4 regions of the Ruegeria sp. AF8 genome follow, and region 3 is predicted to be linked to each of the others. Evidence: riboswitches for the same ligand, from Rfam matches in the RefSeq annotation. Region 3 holds a riboswitch; each other region holds the start of a gene.

Region 1 (4,170 bases), on a different contig from region 3:
ATGATCTGAGCAGCGGCCCGATCTTGACCCATGCACGCGAAGACGCCGATCTGGTCGGTGTGGGCAAACGCGCGGGCCGCCCATCGCCCAAACAGGATCATGTCAGCCGCTTGCTGGTGGATTATGCCCGGACCGGACAGCGCGTGGTGCGGCTGAAATCGGGCGATGGTGGCCTGTTCGGACGGCTCGAGGAAGAACTGCTCGCCCTGCGCGACGCCGGGATCGAGTACGAGATCATCCCCGGCATCCCCTCGGCGGTTGCCGCGGCGGCGGCAGCGGGCATTCCGCTGACCCGGCGGCTGACCGCGCGGCGGGTGCAGTTCGTCACCGGACACGATGTCAGCGGCAAGCTGCCCCAGGATTTGAACCTGCCCGCGCTGGCCGATCCCGGCGCCACCAGCGTCGTTTTCATGGGCAAGCGCACCTTTCCGCTGCTGGTCGAGGCGCTGAACGCTCATGGCCTGCCATTGGACACCCCGGCGCTGATGGCGGAATCGGTCTCGACTCCCGAACAAACCCTGCACCGCTCGACGATAGGCGGGCTGGCCAACAAACTGTCGGCAGAAATCGGCACCGCCCCGGCCCTGATTCTGTATGGCCCATTGGCGGAGTTCGGGGATGTATGAACTGAACCTGATCGGCATCGGTACTGGCAACCCCTATCATGTCACCTTTCAAGGCGCACAGGCGATCCGGGCGGCGGATCTGATCCTCATTCCCCGCAAGGGCGAGAACAAGGCCGACCTCGCCGGACTGCGCGAAAAGATCATCACACAGATCACCAATACGCAGCCACGAATTGCCTATTTCGACATCCCCAAACGGCGCACCGATGAGGGATATCTGCGCGGCGTGGACGAATGGCACGACGCCATTGCCCTGCGCTGGCACGAGGCGATTGCCGCCCACCCCGATGCCCGCCATGTGGCGCTGCTGATCTGGGGCGATCCGTCACTGTATGACAGCTCGCTGCGAATCGCCTCACGGCTGAAACCGCAACCGGCCACGCGGGTGATTCCCGGCATCACCGCACTGCAGGCGCTGACGGCGGCGCATGCCATTCCGGTCAACGATATCGGCGCGCCCTACATTGTCACCACCGGCCGCCGCATCCGTGAAGAAGGCTGGCCGGACGGCGCCGGTAAGGTCGCGGTCATGCTGGATGGCGAATGCTCGTTCCAATGCCTCGAGATGAAGAATTTCGATATCTGGTGGGGCGCTTATGTCGGCATGAAGGAAGAGCTTCTGATCAGCGGCCCGCTGGCCGAAGTCGCGGACGAGATTCTGGAAACCCGCGCAACCGCGCGGGCCGATCACGGCTGGATCATGGACATCTATTTGCTGCGGAAGCGCGAAAATGAAAAAAATGGTCGCAATTGAGAATTGCGCCATCCGTTGCATAACGGCTAAATGAAAGAGTCTGGTCCTGCCGGAGCGTTCCGGTGCCAAGAGGGAATTTGGTGCGGCCACAGCTGTGGTCAAAGCCAAAGCCGCCCCCGCGACTGTAAGCGGTGAGCCTCTGTTCAACCAGCCACTCCCGGATTTGTCCGGGGGGAAGGCGAACAGAGGCGCTGACCCGCAAGCCAGGAGACCTGCCAGGCATGAAACGAAACACCGGCCGTCGGGTGCGGCGGCTCAGGAGGACTAAAATGACGACCAAAACGCTCAAGGCATCTGCTTCCGGTTCGGCCTTCCTTCCGGCTCTGTTTGCTGTTGTTCTGGGTCTGGGGATTATCACCCTGACCGGCCATGTACAGGCATCCGCCCTGCACGACGCCGCTCATGACGTGCGCCACGCAACTGGCTTTCCCTGCCACTGACCCATGTTCAGTCGCATTCTGACCAGCGCGTTGTTCGCTGGTGCTGCAGCAGGGCTGATTGCCGCCCTGCTGCAGCTTGTTTTTGTGCAGCCCGTCCTGCTTCATGCCGAACTCTACGAGTCCGGTGAACTGGTGCATTTCGGTGCCGACGCCGTTTCGGCACAACCGGAATTGCCCGGTTTCGATCTGATGCGCGATGGGCTGAGCATCATCTTCGCCATGCTGACCTATACGGGCTACGCCCTGGTCGTTGTGGCTCTGATGTCGGTTGCCGAACGCATGGGACACGAGGTCAACGCCCGAACCGGCATTTTGTGGGGGCTGGCGGGTTTCATCACCTTCCACTTTGCGCCGGGGCTGACCCTGGCTCCCGAAGTTCCGGGTGTGGCTTATACGGATATCACTGCCCGCCAAATTTGGTGGACGGGTACCGTTGCCGCCACCGGAGTCGCAATGTGGCTGATTGCGTTTGGCGGAAATGTCGTCAGCTACCTGATCGCCGCTGCGTTGCTGCTGGCGCCGCACCTGATTGGCGTAGCCGAGCCCGACAGTTTCACCGGCCCGGTCCCAACCGAACTGGGCGCCCTGTTTGCAGCCCGCGCATTTGGCGTCGGCATGGCGGCCTGGGTGCTTGTGGGGACATTCGCGGGATACTTCTGGCAAGCCGAAGGCAAACGCGCCGAAGCCAACGCGTAAGCGATTAATGAAACATCCCACCGGGCCATCGTGCCTGGCGGGAACATTCATGACAAAAGGAAACACATGTTCCGTTCTCTTGCTCTCTTCGGTATAGGTCTGATCTTTGGTGGCGGCGCCGGTTTCGTCACGGCGGCGGCTTATGGAGTCACGTTCGATGGTCACGACCATGGCGACCCCGCTCAACACGGCAGCGCCCAATCCCATGATCATGGCGCGGCCATCAACCTGCCTGCCGGTGCAGATGCCCCGGGCCTCGATGTGAAACTGATCAAAGATCCGATGGCCGGCTGGAACCTGCATGTCATGCCGAAAAACTTCCGCTTTTCGCCGGAAAACGCCTCGCTTGAGGATATTCCCGGCGAAGGCCATGCGCATGTCTATGTCAACGGCGTGAAGCTGGCCCGCCTCTATGGCGAGTGGATGCACATTGGCGAACTGCCCAAGGGCGAGGTCGAGGTCAAAGTGTCGCTCAACACCAACAGTCACAGCCAACTGACCGTGGAGGATGAGCCTGTAACCGCCTCGGTGACGGTTCAGGTCGACTGAAGCGCGGGCATCCGGGTCCGCAAACACAAGCGAAGTCGCCCGCAGGGCCGGGCGTCTTCGATCCAGCCCAGGGAACTGTCCAGATAGGTCCGGCAGGTTCCGGCAATATCGGCGGCATCCTGTGCGAGATCGAGACCGGAAAAGACATATGACGCCAACCCCTGCCCCTGCAAACCCACTGCGACCGGTTGCTCGCAGGCACTGAAACAGGCGTGCTCCGTCAGTTCGACCCGATCCGCAATCCCCGCCTTGTCCAGTGCAGCACTCACGGCTTGCCGCTCGGTCTCGCGGTCGCGTGTGCCCAGACAACTGGAACAGATCAGCAAACGGATGCGTTGTGCGGTCATGAGCGGGCCTTTTCCTGCGTCGGGCCGTTATTGCGGGTTTCGCCGTGTCGACGCAAGCACTGTATGGTTGACCGGACACGGGATTGTGACACCGGATATTTGCAAAATCTGCCATCACATGCCTGACAACGAACCGGAGCCGGAACGATGAAACGTCTGTGGACCGCCCTTAGCCTTGCCGCCTTGCCCGCATGGGCCGGTGATCTCGAACCCCGCGAAGGATGGCAGGTGCATCCGACGAACAAGACCTATGACGAGCTGGTCCAGGACACGGCGGTGGCAATCAAGGACAACGGACTGATCGTTGTGACGCAGGCCGGGCCGACCAAGGCGGCGGCGGCGCGCGGCATCACCATTCCGGGCAATCGCGTTATGGGCGCTTTCAACAACGACTATGCGGTCCGCGTTCTGGAAACTTCGACCGCGGCCATGATCGAAGCACCGATCCGTTTCTATGTGACCGAAAACGAGGACGGCAGTGCGACGCTGTCCTATAAGACACCCAGCCACGTCTTTGCGCCCTATCTGGATGAGGGCGGCGATGCGCTGACGGTCATCGCACAGGAACTGGACGAAAAGTTTCAATCCGTCGCGGAATCGGCGTCAAAATAGTCACACCGGCGTGAAGTCGCTTGCACCTTCCTGCGCACTCCGCAATCTGCCAGTCGTGAATGAACGGAGCGTTCGAGATGCAGGAAACCATGCCCCGCGCGGCGGATCTTTTGGCGAAACGGCTGTATGAGGCGGGCTGTCGTCAC
Region 2 (4,170 bases), on a different contig from region 3:
CCGACGCAGATCGAACCGCTGACAGCGGGACAGAACGGTGACCGGGACCTTGCGAATCTCGGTGGTGGCGAAGATGAACTTTACATGTTCGGGCGGTTCTTCCAGCGTCTTGAGCAGCGCGTTGAAGGCGCTGGTCGACAGCATGTGAACCTCGTCGATGATGTAAATCTTGTAGCGCGCGCTGGCGGCGCGGTAGCGGACGCTGTCGATGATCTCGCGGATATCGTTCACACCGGTGCGGCTGGCGGCATCCATTTCCATCACATCGACATGGCGGCCTTCCATGATGGCGACGCAATGTTCGCACTTGCCGCAAGGGTCGGTGGTCGGCCCGCCATTTCCATCCGAACCGATGCAATTCATGCCTTTGGCGATGATCCGCGCGGTCGTGGTTTTTCCTGTCCCCCGGATACCGGTCATGATGAATGCCTGCGCGATCCGGTCCGCTTCGAACGCGTTTTTCAGCGTGCGCACCATCGCATCCTGACCGACCAGATCGGCAAAGGTTTCAGGGCGATATTTGCGGGCAAGGACCTGATAGGGGGCGGGTGCGGTGTCGGTCATGTCTGCTCTGCCGGATTCGTCTTGAAAACGCAGCGTAGTGCGCCGCGATGCCCACGTCCACAGCGGCCGCATCGATTTTGGTTTGGATTGCAGACAAGCCGGGGTAAAACACCTGAGTATCGATTGGGAATTCCGGATCTGAGTGCGCTGGTTGTGGGGGGGGAACTGATCGTGTCGCAACTGGTGATCTATGGCCTGCAGGTGGGCGGGGGAACTCTGGCAATTTGCCAGATGCCGGGCCGGGGCGGAACCTATGTTGACGATCTTGATACGATTGCCGACTGGAAACCGGGCCTTGCGATCTCGATGACAACCGAAGTCGAGATGATTCAGGATGGGGCGCGTCATTTCGGATTGGACATTCAGGGCCGGGCCTGCCGGTGGTCGCATCTGCCGGTCGAGGATTTCGGGATACCGTCCCGCAGCATCGAGGAGAAATGGGCTGTGGCCAGCGCGTCGGCCCGACAGGCTCTGGCTGGTGGCGGACGGGTGCTAATCCATTGCCGTGGCGGCTGCGGGCGATCAGGGATGGCGGCGCTGAGACTGATGGTGGAATGTGGCGAAAAGCCGGCAGATGCGCTGACGCGCTTGCGCGCAATTCGCCCCTGCGCGGTGGAAACCGAGCCACAAATGGATTGGGCGCTGAAAGGGCAAAGGGTGTCGCACCGGCCCTGAGGCCGGCTTGCGGTTCCAACTGCGGCCTTGGCTATCCGGTTACAAAGCTGCGTGGTGCGGCGCCTCTGACGTTCTGCGTTGGACGGGAAGCGCCTCCAAAAGCGCGCAGGGCATCGTTTTGACCCAACCCGAAGGAAAGGCGGTCGCAGTCGGGTTCAAAAGCGCATCCGCGATCCGGTTCAGCCGCTCGACATCGGCGTCAGCATCGACACCGCAGAAAATTCGGATGCGGGTGTGATCGGCGCGAAAACTGGCGTCGCACCCGGCGGCGCAATGTCCAAGTTCGCATTTTCCGTCGATTTCGAAGGTGTCTTCGGTGACGGATTTTGACGCCGATATCGCCTGCGTCAGCTTTGTCGCCATCTGCGCCAATGCGGGGCAGGGTTCCCCGGTTTTCTGACACAGGGTTGCCGTGAACAGGTGGTTGTCGGTTTTCCAGATCATATTGCGCCCTCCGCGCCGTGGACGAGGGCGATGGACGGGATAGACAGCGGGCTGCCGTCAAACCCAGCCCGGACACCCCGCCCGAATTCGAGTTTCAGTTCCGATGGCAGGTCTCCTGACTTGCGGGTTGTCGCTTGGCCGACCTTCCCGGCCCATGGGCCAGTGGTGTTTCGGCTGTGCTCTCCGCCTACAGTTGCGGGGGCAGTCGCGGCTTGGGTTCGAAATTGAACCGCACCGTGTTCCCTTTTCATCCCGGCCGTGCTCACGACCGGAAACCATCGCTCAATCGCTAGCGGGCGGGCGGGACCGGGTCAAGGAGATTTCCATTTCGCAAGCGCCCTTGCTGCGTCGCGCCGGGGATCTTTGCGCGGGGAGCCCGGCGACGGGTGCAGTCGGCCCGGCAAGGCACGCAGGATATCCGATGACTGCCTTGCCCGCGCCAGTTGCCATCCGCCCTGAAGCAAAACGAAAAGCGTATCTGCCGCAACGCCGGGCTCTGCCACGCCAAGCCGCTTTGCGTGATGCGCAACTTCGGAAATCCAGCCTTCGTACAGATGATAAGCGTGGTTGCGGAACCTTGTATTGTCGGGCCCTTCGAACAGGGTGGCCGAGATGGGACAGGTGTTCCACTGCCCCGATTTGTCAAAAAGTTTCGCGATTTTGTGGCACAGGGTTTCGGCGCCGGACTCGAAACTTTCCGCCGGTTCAAAAGAATCGGCGATAAGCCCGAGCATCGCGTCAGACGCCCATGTCGCCGCCGCAAGCGCCAGGTCGGCCTTTCCATTCGGGAAATGGTGGTAAAGTGAACCCTTTGGCGCATCAGCCGCCATCAGAACCTCGGACAGGCCGACACCGTGATAACCCGACCGCTGGAACAGGTTGGCGGCGGCGCGTATCAGACGTTCTTTTGTCGGCAAGGGACGTACGGTCATTTGCGGGGATTATTGACATCATTGGACCGATTGGTCCAGAGGGGGATGTGTAGACCGATTGGTCTAGATCATCGAGGAATGGCGCTATGTTGGATGCTCAGGATGCGGTACTGGTCGAGGAATTTCAGTTCCGCTCGGGAACGCGCATGCTGGCCGCCCGCCTCTATCGCACGACAGAGGCGCCTTCGGTTGCCGTTGTGATCAACGGCGCGACAGGCGTTCCAAAAGACTATTACCGGCATTTCGCCAGATGGCTGGCCGGAGAACACGGCATGGCCTGCCTGACTTACGACTATCGGGATTTCGGCAATTCCAAGGTTGGCCGCCTGAAAAAATCCACGACGTCGATGGCCGATTGGGCGCTGGTCGACATGCCGGCGGCCACGGCCGAAATGCGGCAACGGTTTCCGGATGCGAAACTGTGGGTCATCGGGCATTCGGTTGGCGGGATGCTGGGCCCGTTGCAGCCGGGAATTGAACAGATCGACCGGATGATCTGTGTCTGTTCTGGGCTGGTTCAGCACCGCGATCATCCCTGGCCGTATCAGGCGCTCGCCCGACTGTTCTGGTTCGGACACGTTCCTCTGCTCGTCAAGAGTTTGGGTTATCTGCCGGGACGTCTGACGGGCTTTGGCTCCGATCTGCCTCCGCAGGTGTATTGGCAATGGCGAAAGTGGTGCACGTCCGCGCATAGTTACCTGCCCGAAACCGGAAAGACGCTGCCGAGACCGGACTGGGAAAGAAGTGGCGCCTCGGTCGATTTAATCGCATTTTCCGACGATCACGTGATCCCGCCGAAATGCGTATGGCGACTGGCGGAGGTCTACGGGAACAGGTCACGCCGGCGCATATTGACCCCGCAGGAATTCGGATTGACGAACGTCGGGCATCTGGGGGCGTTCGCACGCAGAAATGCCGCAGTCTGGCCCGCGCTCATCTCGGGTTAGGCCGAACCGGTTTGCAGGTGATTTTCGGATAGTGAGAGGTTGGACATCGACCCAAGCGGGACTCGTTGTGGCTGCTTCCTTCCGGACCTGACCAGGTTGGCGAGGCGCTCGCCCGCGCCAACCTCTCGCCGGATGATATAGGTGAGATGCCGGGCAAAGACAACCCGTCACAGGGACAGGCGCAGGCACAGGAATCCGCCCGGATCGACGCCCAGCCGAACCGGTTCAAAGCCTGAAAGCTCTTCAAGATAGCGCAGGGCATCCGGGCCTGTTTTCAGAATCACCGAGGTTTCGTTCATCTCCGCGAACCGCCAGGGGTGCGCCGTCGCCTGCAATGGGTCGATTGGAAGGCGCCCCTCGACATAATCCTTCAAGATGCGCTGAATGCGCAGAGGCGGGATGTCGATGCCGCGCGCATCGCTCAGGGCAGAGAAATGACCGCCGCCATTGAACCGGTAGTTGTTGAGGGCCACGACAAATCTCTGGCGGTCACCGACGGGGCTGCCGTTCCAGACAAGGTCACGAATGCGCCGGTGAGTCAGGTCCGTCAGGCCGCCGTCCGGGCGGAATCGAGGTGGTGAAGTCAGATCGATCATGTATTCAACGCC
Region 3 (4,170 bases):
TCGCCAACCCCAACTGCTCGACCGCGCAGATGGTTGTCGCGCTGAAGCCGCTGCATGACCGCGCCAGGATCAAGCGCGTCGTGGTTTCGACCTATCAGTCGGTTTCCGGTGCCGGCAAAGAGGGGATGGACGAGCTGTGGGATCAGACCAAGGCCGTCTACAACCCGATCAACGAAGTTGAGCCGAAGAAGTTCCAGAAGCAGATCGCCTTCAACGTCATTCCGCATATCGACGTCTTCATGGAAGACGGTTCGACCAAGGAAGAGTGGAAGATGGTGGCCGAGACCAAGAAGATCGTGGACCCCAAGATCAAGGTCACCGCGACCTGTGTGCGGGTGCCGGTGTTCGTCGGCCATTCCGAGGCCGTGAACATCGAGTTCGAAGAGTTTCTGGACGAGGACGAGGCCCGCGACATCCTGCGCGAGGCGCCGGGCATCATGGTGATCGACAAGCGCGAGGCCGGTGGCTACGTCACGCCGGTGGAATGCGTCGGCGATTTCGCTACCTTCATCAGCCGCATCCGTCAGGATTCGACCATCGAGAACGGCCTGAACCTGTGGTGCGTCAGCGACAACCTGCGCAAGGGCGCGGCCCTGAACGCGGTGCAGATCGCCGAGCTTCTGGGCCGGGAAGTACTGAAAAAGGGTTGAAACCGGTTGGATGTGGAATTGCAGAAGGCGATACAATGTGTCGCCTTCTTTGCTATTGTTTACAGCCCGAAAAACCCACCGCTTCGAATCGATATGCTGGCCCACGTATAGCCAAAGAAGTTTGCAAAGATGATCCAGGCGAACCTCGGGTACCTTTTGTAGAAAATAATCGCTATGAACATGCCGCCGAATACGACGACGTGATACAGAAACGCGAACAGCAGCGCGGGCAGGAAATTCGATGCTGTTTCCGGGGTAAAGCTGGGATCGTTTATTGTTTTCGCCGCCAACCGCATGGCGAACCCTGTGACAACACAAATTGCACCTGAAACGATCCTATAGGTTGCGGTTATCCCCGGCTTGGTCCGACCTCTGTTTTGCCTTGTTCTTTCGACGTTCGCGTCCGAAACACGCGTGCCTTCAACGGCATGGCCATAACTATGACGAGCCATAACAAATCCCTCTTAAACAATCACAGGAAGAAATGCTAACGCGCGCCACAATGGCGCACAAGTTCTTGCCTCGACTGAAGCGGATCGAACCGTCCAAACTGGAGGAGCCTGTCAAGCGGCGTACGCAAGGCCAGGGAAAACGCGCCTCTTTTTCGTTGACTGCCCTGCATGGGTGTCTAGTGTCCGCCCACCTTTCGGTGCCCGCCTGTCGGGAGAATCGGGAACGCGGTGCAAACCCGCGACGTGCCCAACGCTGTAAGGGGGACTGTGCGGACATGAACCACTGGCCTTGGCCGGGAAGGGGTTCGCACGGGATGATCCCGAGTCAGAAGACCGGCCGAGAGGGATGGCGCGGTCCGCGTGGACGGCGGGCGGCGCGGGACCATCCAAGGGGACTCCGATGGCCACCATTCCAGAACCGGCGCTGCTGGCGCCCGATGCCTTTAACAAGGCGAGCCGCGAAGCGGTTTATCGTACTATCCTGACCCGCCGCGACACCCGAGGTGATTTCCTGCCTGACCCAATACCCGAGGACCGGCTGAGTCGTGTCCTGTTGGCGGCGCATCATGCGCCGTCTGTGGGTTACATGCAGCCCTGGGATTTCCTGATCCTGCGCGACCGCGGCACCCGAAAGCAGGTGCATGACCTTTTTGCCGAGGCCCATGCCGAGGCGGCGCTGATGTTCTCGGGCGAGCAGCGCGATACTTACCGAAAGCTGAAACTCGAAGGTATCCTTGAGGCGCCGTTCAACATCTGCATCACTTGCGACCGCAGCCGTGCCGGGCCGGTGGTGATCGGCCGCACCCATATTCCGATGATGGACATGTTCTCGTCGGTCTGTGCCGTGCAGAACTTCTGGCTTGCGGCGCGGGCCGAGGGGCTGGGCGTCGGCTGGGTTTCAATTCTTGACAATGACGCGCTGAAAGAACTCCTGAACCTGCCCACGGATGTCATACCTGTCGCGTATCTTTGCGTCGGGCTTGTTCGAGGATTTCACGACAGGCCTGAGTTGGAAAAGGCCGGCTGGCGTCCGCGCCTCGCCGTCGCGAACCATGTACACCATGATCAATGGGGGCAGACCGGCACCGATGCGGGGCTGACCGAACGCCTGTGCGCAGATCAGGCGTCGATTGCGGACGGGACATTTTTGTCACAACGGCTGGACTGACCGCAAAGGCATGTTCGGGCACCGGTGTACGGTGCCCGGAAAACTTCGTTCCCTGATATCTCAGACAGGTACGAACTTGCCTGCCGCAGGATCGTAGCACTGCAGCCCACCCGCGCCGATATCGGTCCACAGGCCGTGAATGCTAAGGCTTTTCTCCTGGACGGCAGAGGCCACGAACGGGAAGGTCATCAGATTTTCCAGCGACGCCACCACCGCCTGCTTTTCGAACTGCCGGGCCTGTTCGGTGCTGTCCTTGAGATCCGCCACCAGATCGTATTTCGGTTTCAGGATATCCATCCAGCGGCCGACAAAGCTTTCCTTGGCCTCAAGCTGTGGGGCCTGCCCCTTGCACATGTCGATGCAGCCCTGAACGCCGCCGCATTGCGAATGCCCCAGCACGATCAGGTGCGCCACCTTGAGCGCGGTGACCGCATATTCGATCGCCGCACTGGTACCGTGATGGTCGCCATCCGGCGCATAGGGCGGCACCAGGTTGGCGATGTTGCGGTGGATGAAGAATTCGCCCTGATCGGCCCCGAAGATCGAAGTGACATGCACCCGGCTGTCGCAACAGGAAATCACCATGGCGCGCGGATGCTGGCCTTCGCTGGCCAGCGTGCGGTACCAGGCCTCGTTCTCGGCATAGGTGGTGGCCTTCCAGCCGTGGTAGCGCTTGGTCAGGTAATTTGGCAGAGGTTTAGCGAATTCCATTCCTTTGATCCCCGAAGATTTCCGTGCTGCAGGGTGATCTAATCCGAATTGAAACAAAATTCGAGACATTATCTGCCTCCCCGGAAACCATTTGCGAACTACTGTGGCCTCAGGATGCCGTCGTGCCGTGGGGGTGCGAAATGATTGGGGTGAACGTGGTGGAAAAAGTGATCACACTCGTTCAGAGGGAGTCCGTGCGTCTGGATCCAGACCCTCTGGGCAATCTTTATGATCAACTGGGCGACTCGGGTGCCGAGGACGTGCTGTGCCGGGCCATCGAGGAGCTGGCCCTGCGTCTGTCGGGTTGTGAACGGATGTGGCGGCAGCGTGACTGGCCGGGTCTGCGCAGGGCCGCGCGTTCATTGGTGGCAATTGCCGAACAGGTCGGCATGACCGCGCTGGTCCGGGTCGCCGGCGATGTCACCGAAGCGGTGGATGCGGACGATCAGGTCGCCGCCAGCGCCACGCTGTTCCGGCTCATCCGGGTTGGAGAGCGGTCATTGACCGCGGTTTGGGATCAACGGAACCTTTCCGTCTGAAATGGCTTGCAGGTGGATCGGCGCGGAGTAGTCTGGGCCACGATTCAACGATGCGAGCCGCTCATGACCCTGTCCTTTGCCCCGCCTTCCGACGATGCCCTGCACCTGCATGTGATCGCACAGTCCGAGCTGGACACCTGGCTGGAGGCGCAGGACACCGAGATCCGCAGATGGGTCGCATCCAACGGCTTCACCGGGGCGTTGGGGCAGACGCTTCTGGTTCCGGGCGGCGAGGGCGCGGTCCGGTTCGTGCTGGCCGGATACGGCGACGCGGCCAAGCGGGCGCGCAAGCGTTTCCCGCTGGCCGCCGCCGCAGAAAAACTGCCCAAGGGCGACTATCGCATCGTATCGGGCCTCAAGAAAGAGGAGGCGGCCAACGAGGCGCTGGGATGGCTGCTGACCGGATATGCCTTTGACCGTTATAAGTCGCAATCTCCGGCCGGGGCCCTGCTGGTCGCGCCCGACGGTATCGACGCCCGCCGGATTGAGGCGATCGCGAATGCCGAAACCCTGATCCGCGATCTGATCAACACACCGGCATCGGATATGGGGCCGGAACATCTGCAGACGGCAGTCGAGGCGCTGGCCGGCGAGTTCGGCGCCAGCTGCGAGACCGTGACAGGTGACGACCTGCTGGCACGGAATTTGCC
Region 4 (4,170 bases), on a different contig from region 3:
CCTCTCCGCCGGTGTCGCACAGATGCGCCAAACGACGCAGAGTCGAGGCTGGCAGAGTGGAGTATTCGTCCAGTCTTGTGTCTTCGCGTCCGTCTGCGGGCAGTACGGCCAGGGCGATGCCTTTGGCCTGCGCCAGCGCCAGAACCTGCTGCAAACCGTAGGACCAATAGGGCACCCCGCCAATCAGGCGGATCAGGATGCCCTTGGCCCCTTCAAGCGTTTGTTCAACATAGGTGTCGACGGACAGAGGATGTTTCAGCGCGGCCAGATTGGCGAGACGCATTGTCGGCATGCGCCCCTCGGGGCCGCCCCCGCGATGCCAGCCCGCCGCGAAAGCGCCAAGGTCGCTGTCCGAAAAAGACAGCGCCACCAGATCCGCCGGGCTCTGGCCCAGATCGGTTGGGGTCTCGGTTTCCTCGAGCCCGTGGCTTTCGCGGAAGACGACGTGCATGGCTTACTCGGCGGCCTCGGCTACACCCACGAGGATATCGCGGATTGCGGCCGCTTTGATGTCGTCATGCTCGGCAATGACCACCAGACGCGAACGGCGCTCTTCGCCCGGTTTCCACGGACGGTCATACTGATGACGCACGCGGGCGCCGACAGCCTGCACCAGCAGGCGCATGGGTTTGCCCTGAACGGCAGCATAGCCTTTGACTCGGAGGATGTTTAGTTCATTGGCCAAACGTTCGATATTGGCGACCAATTGCGCCGGGTCGGTCTGTTCCGGAAGCTCGACGATGATGCTTTCAAAATCGTCATGTTCGTGATCATGGTGACCGTCGTGATGGCTTGGCCGCGCGTCCATGTCATCTTCGGCCGCGGCCTCAAGGCCCAGCACAACTCGGACGTCCACGACACCTTCGGCAACTTCGACGACGGGCAGTGGGCGCGGGACCTCGGCGGCGATGATTTCCTTGGCTTTGGCAACGCCTTCGGGACCCGCCAGATCGGGCTTGGTCAGCAGGATGATGTCGGCGCAGGAAATCTGATCCTCGAACACCTCGGACAGGGGCGTTTCGTGGTCGATTGAAGCGTCGGCCATACGCTGGGCATCCACCGCCTCGACGTTCGGAGCGAAACGACCGGCGGCCACCGCCTCGGCATCGGCCAGAGCGATCACGCCGTCCACGGTGATTTTTGAGCGGATATCGGGCCAATCGAAGGCCTTCAGCAGCGGCTTGGGCAGGGCGAGGCCGGAGGTTTCGATCAGAATGTGATCGGGGCGCGGCTCCAGCGCCATCAGCGCCTCTATGGTCGGAATGAAGTCATCAGCCACGGTGCAGCAGATGCAGCCATTGGCCAATTCCATGATGTTTTCCGCCGGGCAATCCGGGATAGCGCAGGATTTCAGGATATCGCCGTCGACACCGACATCGCCAAACTCGTTGACGACAACCGCCAGACGCTTGCCCTGCGGGTTCTGCATCAGGTGGCGCACCAGCGTGGTCTTGCCCGAGCCGAGAAAGCCGGTGATCACGGTGACGGGCAGTTTTTCGAGGTTGCTCATTTCTCAGGCTCCAATCGGGGGAATGCGCGAGGCGCAGTTTTTGCGGAAATGTTCCGGGCGCTCGCGCCATTTGACCAGACCGTCCTCGGTGGCCAGGTATTTGGTTGCGCCATCGACGATGATGCCGACATGATCGGTCTCGTTCAGGTTCTCATAGACAAAGGTCCAGCGTTCCGGCCCGCCACGCAACACGATCGAGCATCCCTGATCGCAATTCGACAGGCACTCGACCGGTTTCAGTTGTATTCCGTCGGGCAGAGCGGCATCGGTCAATGCCTTGTGCAACAAGGCGCCGGGGCGCTGGGCGTCATCCTCGACAGGCAGGCCGCGTCGGCAGGTGGTGCAGACCAGCAATTCGACTGGCGCAGGCTTGGTCACGTCTCATCCCCCCTTAAAGGTTTCTCGGGACGGGGCATCATCCGGGCCATGGCCCGACACCGGAACACCCCGTCCGGTCTTGTCTTCGGGCGTTGGCAGGTCTCCCGGCTTACGGATGTCAGGGATTGTCCCTGTCGGGTGTCCCGCCTTCCCGGCCTTTGGGCCAGTGGCTATGGGCACCCTCTCCGGTCACGGTCGCGGGGGCGGCTGCGTTTGACGGAAAACCGCTGACGCATTCCCTTTTCATCTGTCTGCACAGACACCAACAGCGCGGACATGCGGCAAGGGCAGGGGACTTGTCAAGCGCGCCGATGCCGATGTGAACGGGCAGAGGCGAAAAGCGACCCGCCCCGATCAGCCAGCGGCATCGGTGGTCGGTCTTTCGCGTGACCGGACCTTGAGCAGGCGGCGGGACAGGGGCCGCACATGTCCGGCACGGATCGGGCAATTCGGTTGCTCAAAGGGAATCGGTGGCCCCGCGCTCTGCCGCATCGGCCCTTACGTCCTGGCGTTTCGTAGGGATTGCCGGGCGGGAAACCGGAAGGCAGACGAATGGGCTCGGAACCTCAGGCGCTGACTGGGCCCCCGGTGCTGTTCACCGGGGGAGATTGTTGTTGGAGGATGCCCGGATCACCCGATCGGCGCATTGTCGCCATGCTTGATGGCAATCACGGCCGACCGTGGAGTGCCGCCATCCGGCCAGTTGCTGCCGGGATGCTGGATACCCACGAACATCGTGCGGCGGTCGCCGGACCAGGCAAGCCCGGTGACCTCGCAACCGTTCGGGCCGGTCATGAAGCGCGCGATCTCGCCCGTCACCGGATCACCCACCAGCATCTGGTTGTTGCCCATTCCGGCAAAGTCACCCTGATTGTCGTCATCGCCGTCCGTCTGAATCCAGACCATTCCGGTTGAATCGATGGCCATGCCGTCGGGCGAGTTGAACAGGTTGCCCGCGTTCACATTGGGCGATCCGGCATAGGCGTCGCTGTGTACCGTTGGATTGCCTGCCATCACATAGAGATCCCAACTGAACGTGTCGGCGGCGTGATCGTCTTGCGCGGGACGCCAGCGCACGATCTGACCATATTTGTTGGCGTCCCGCGGATTCGGGCCATTGGCCGATGTCTCGTCGCCACCGGCATTCGGCTTGACGCCCCGGTTCTTGTTGTTGGTCAGGCAGCAATAGGCCTCGATCGCCATCGGGTTCGTCGCCACCCATTCGGGACGGTCCATCGTGGTGCCGCCCACGGTCGAGGCCGCCATGCGGGTGAAAATGGCGATATCTGCAGCGCTCATGCCTGTGGTTTCCGGGGTCAGCGCCAGCCACTCGCCGGTCTCGTCGTCTTTGAATTTGGCAACATAGAGCGTGCCGTCGTCCAGCAGCCCATCAGTGGAGCCGCCGGGATAATAGGTGCCATTGGAAACAAAGCGATACAGGTACTCGCCCCGCTCATCATCGCCCATGTAGACGACGACGCGGCCATCGGGGGCCAAGACCACTTCGGCATTTTCATGCTTGAACCGGCCCAGACCTGTATGCTTGACCGGCGTGCTGTCCGGTCTGGTCGGGTCGATTTCGACGATCCAGCCCGCGCGGTGCGGCTCGTGCGGATTTTTCGATGTATCGAAGCGCGGATCGAACAATTCGTAGCCGTTCCAGCTTGCCGCCTTGATGCCATAGCGCCTGTAGCCGCTTTCGACTTCGGAACTGTAGTTGGCGGTTTCGTCGGATGATCCGAAATACCCGTTAAAATTCTCTTCGCAGGTCAGATATGTGCCCCAGGGCGTCTTGCCGGCACCGCAGTTGTTCATCGTGCCCAGCGCGGACGTTCCCGTCGGATCGGCCTTTGTCTTAAGCAGATCGTGGCCGGCGGCCGGGCCAACGATTTTCATCGGCGTGTTGTGATGAATACGGCGGTTGAACGGGCTGTCCCTGACCACGGTCCAGCCTTCGGGTCCCTCGGCGATTTCCATCACGGTCACGCCCTGAATATTCTGCAGTTTCAAAACGTCTTCGGCGCTGGCCGGTTTGCCCTCCTGCGCGGTCGGCAGGTTGATGTCTTCGTTCGGGTATTCGTGATTGATGGCAATCAGTTCGTGTCCCTGAAACGAGAAGGTTTCCATCCCGTCTGTGTTTTCGCCGAAGATCTTGTCCGAGTTCTCCAGCGGTCCGCCATCGGAGATGTCATAACCGTCAGCTTCCGCAAACAACGGATCGCCCCAACGCGCCAGGATTTTCCAGCTGTATCCCTCGGGCACATGAACGGTACCGTCGGTCT

The links. A riboswitch is a leader RNA that binds a small molecule or an ion and turns the genes downstream of it on or off. The one in region 3 is predicted to bind cobalamin.
Region 1: linked by a shared signal. The riboswitch ahead of ACR0AO_RS18670 (CbtB domain-containing protein) and the one ahead of bluB (5,6-dimethylbenzimidazole synthase) in region 3 are both predicted to bind cobalamin.
Region 2: linked by a shared signal. The riboswitch ahead of ACR0AO_RS08635 (hypothetical protein) and the one ahead of bluB (5,6-dimethylbenzimidazole synthase) in region 3 are both predicted to bind cobalamin.
Region 4: linked by a shared signal. The riboswitch ahead of ACR0AO_RS18600 (DUF1636 family protein) and the one ahead of bluB (5,6-dimethylbenzimidazole synthase) in region 3 are both predicted to bind cobalamin.

What each region holds. Positions count from the first base shown of each region.
Region 1 covers NZ_JBQFYW010000014.1:52,143-56,312, forward strand. Annotated here, with positions in the region: gene cobA (uroporphyrinogen-III C-methyltransferase) at 1-626, shown strand, start outside; gene cobF (precorrin-6A synthase (deacetylating)) at 619-1,380, shown strand; cobalamin riboswitch at 1,405-1,614, shown strand; gene ACR0AO_RS18670 (CbtB domain-containing protein) at 1,650-1,820, shown strand; gene ACR0AO_RS18675 (CbtA family protein) at 1,824-2,516, shown strand; gene ACR0AO_RS18680 (hypothetical protein) at 2,583-3,065, shown strand; gene ACR0AO_RS18685 (DUF1636 family protein) at 3,053-3,412, opposite strand; gene ACR0AO_RS18690 (DUF302 domain-containing protein) at 3,560-4,024, shown strand; gene ACR0AO_RS18695 (thiamine pyrophosphate-binding protein) at 4,102-4,170, shown strand, end outside.
Region 2 covers NZ_JBQFYW010000003.1:280,815-284,984, forward strand. Annotated here, with positions in the region: gene ACR0AO_RS08625 (DNA polymerase III subunit gamma/tau) at 1-564, opposite strand, end outside; gene ACR0AO_RS08630 (protein-tyrosine phosphatase family protein) at 796-1,239, shown strand; gene ACR0AO_RS08635 (hypothetical protein) at 1,279-1,683, opposite strand; cobalamin riboswitch at 1,772-1,978, opposite strand; gene ACR0AO_RS08640 (TetR/AcrR family transcriptional regulator) at 1,995-2,615, opposite strand; gene ACR0AO_RS08645 (alpha/beta hydrolase family protein) at 2,702-3,562, shown strand; RNA gene ffs (signal recognition particle sRNA small type) at 3,592-3,690, opposite strand; gene ACR0AO_RS08655 (bifunctional 2',3'-cyclic-nucleotide 2'-phosphodiesterase/3'-nucleotidase) at 3,730-4,170, opposite strand, start outside.
Region 3 covers NZ_JBQFYW010000004.1:264,344-268,513, reverse strand. Annotated here, with positions in the region: gene ACR0AO_RS10190 (aspartate-semialdehyde dehydrogenase) at 1-650, shown strand, start outside; gene ACR0AO_RS10185 (hypothetical protein) at 710-1,102, opposite strand; cobalamin riboswitch at 1,281-1,458, shown strand; gene bluB (5,6-dimethylbenzimidazole synthase) at 1,503-2,270, shown strand; gene ACR0AO_RS10175 (carbonic anhydrase) at 2,331-2,981, opposite strand; gene ACR0AO_RS10170 (hypothetical protein) at 3,131-3,520, shown strand; gene ACR0AO_RS10165 (leucyl aminopeptidase family protein) at 3,584-4,170, shown strand, end outside.
Region 4 covers NZ_JBQFYW010000014.1:37,407-41,576, reverse strand. Annotated here, with positions in the region: gene cobN (cobaltochelatase subunit CobN) at 1-451, opposite strand, end outside; gene cobW (cobalamin biosynthesis protein CobW) at 455-1,510, opposite strand; gene ACR0AO_RS18600 (DUF1636 family protein) at 1,514-1,888, opposite strand; cobalamin riboswitch at 1,966-2,171, opposite strand; gene ACR0AO_RS18595 (PhoX family protein) at 2,519-4,170, opposite strand, start outside.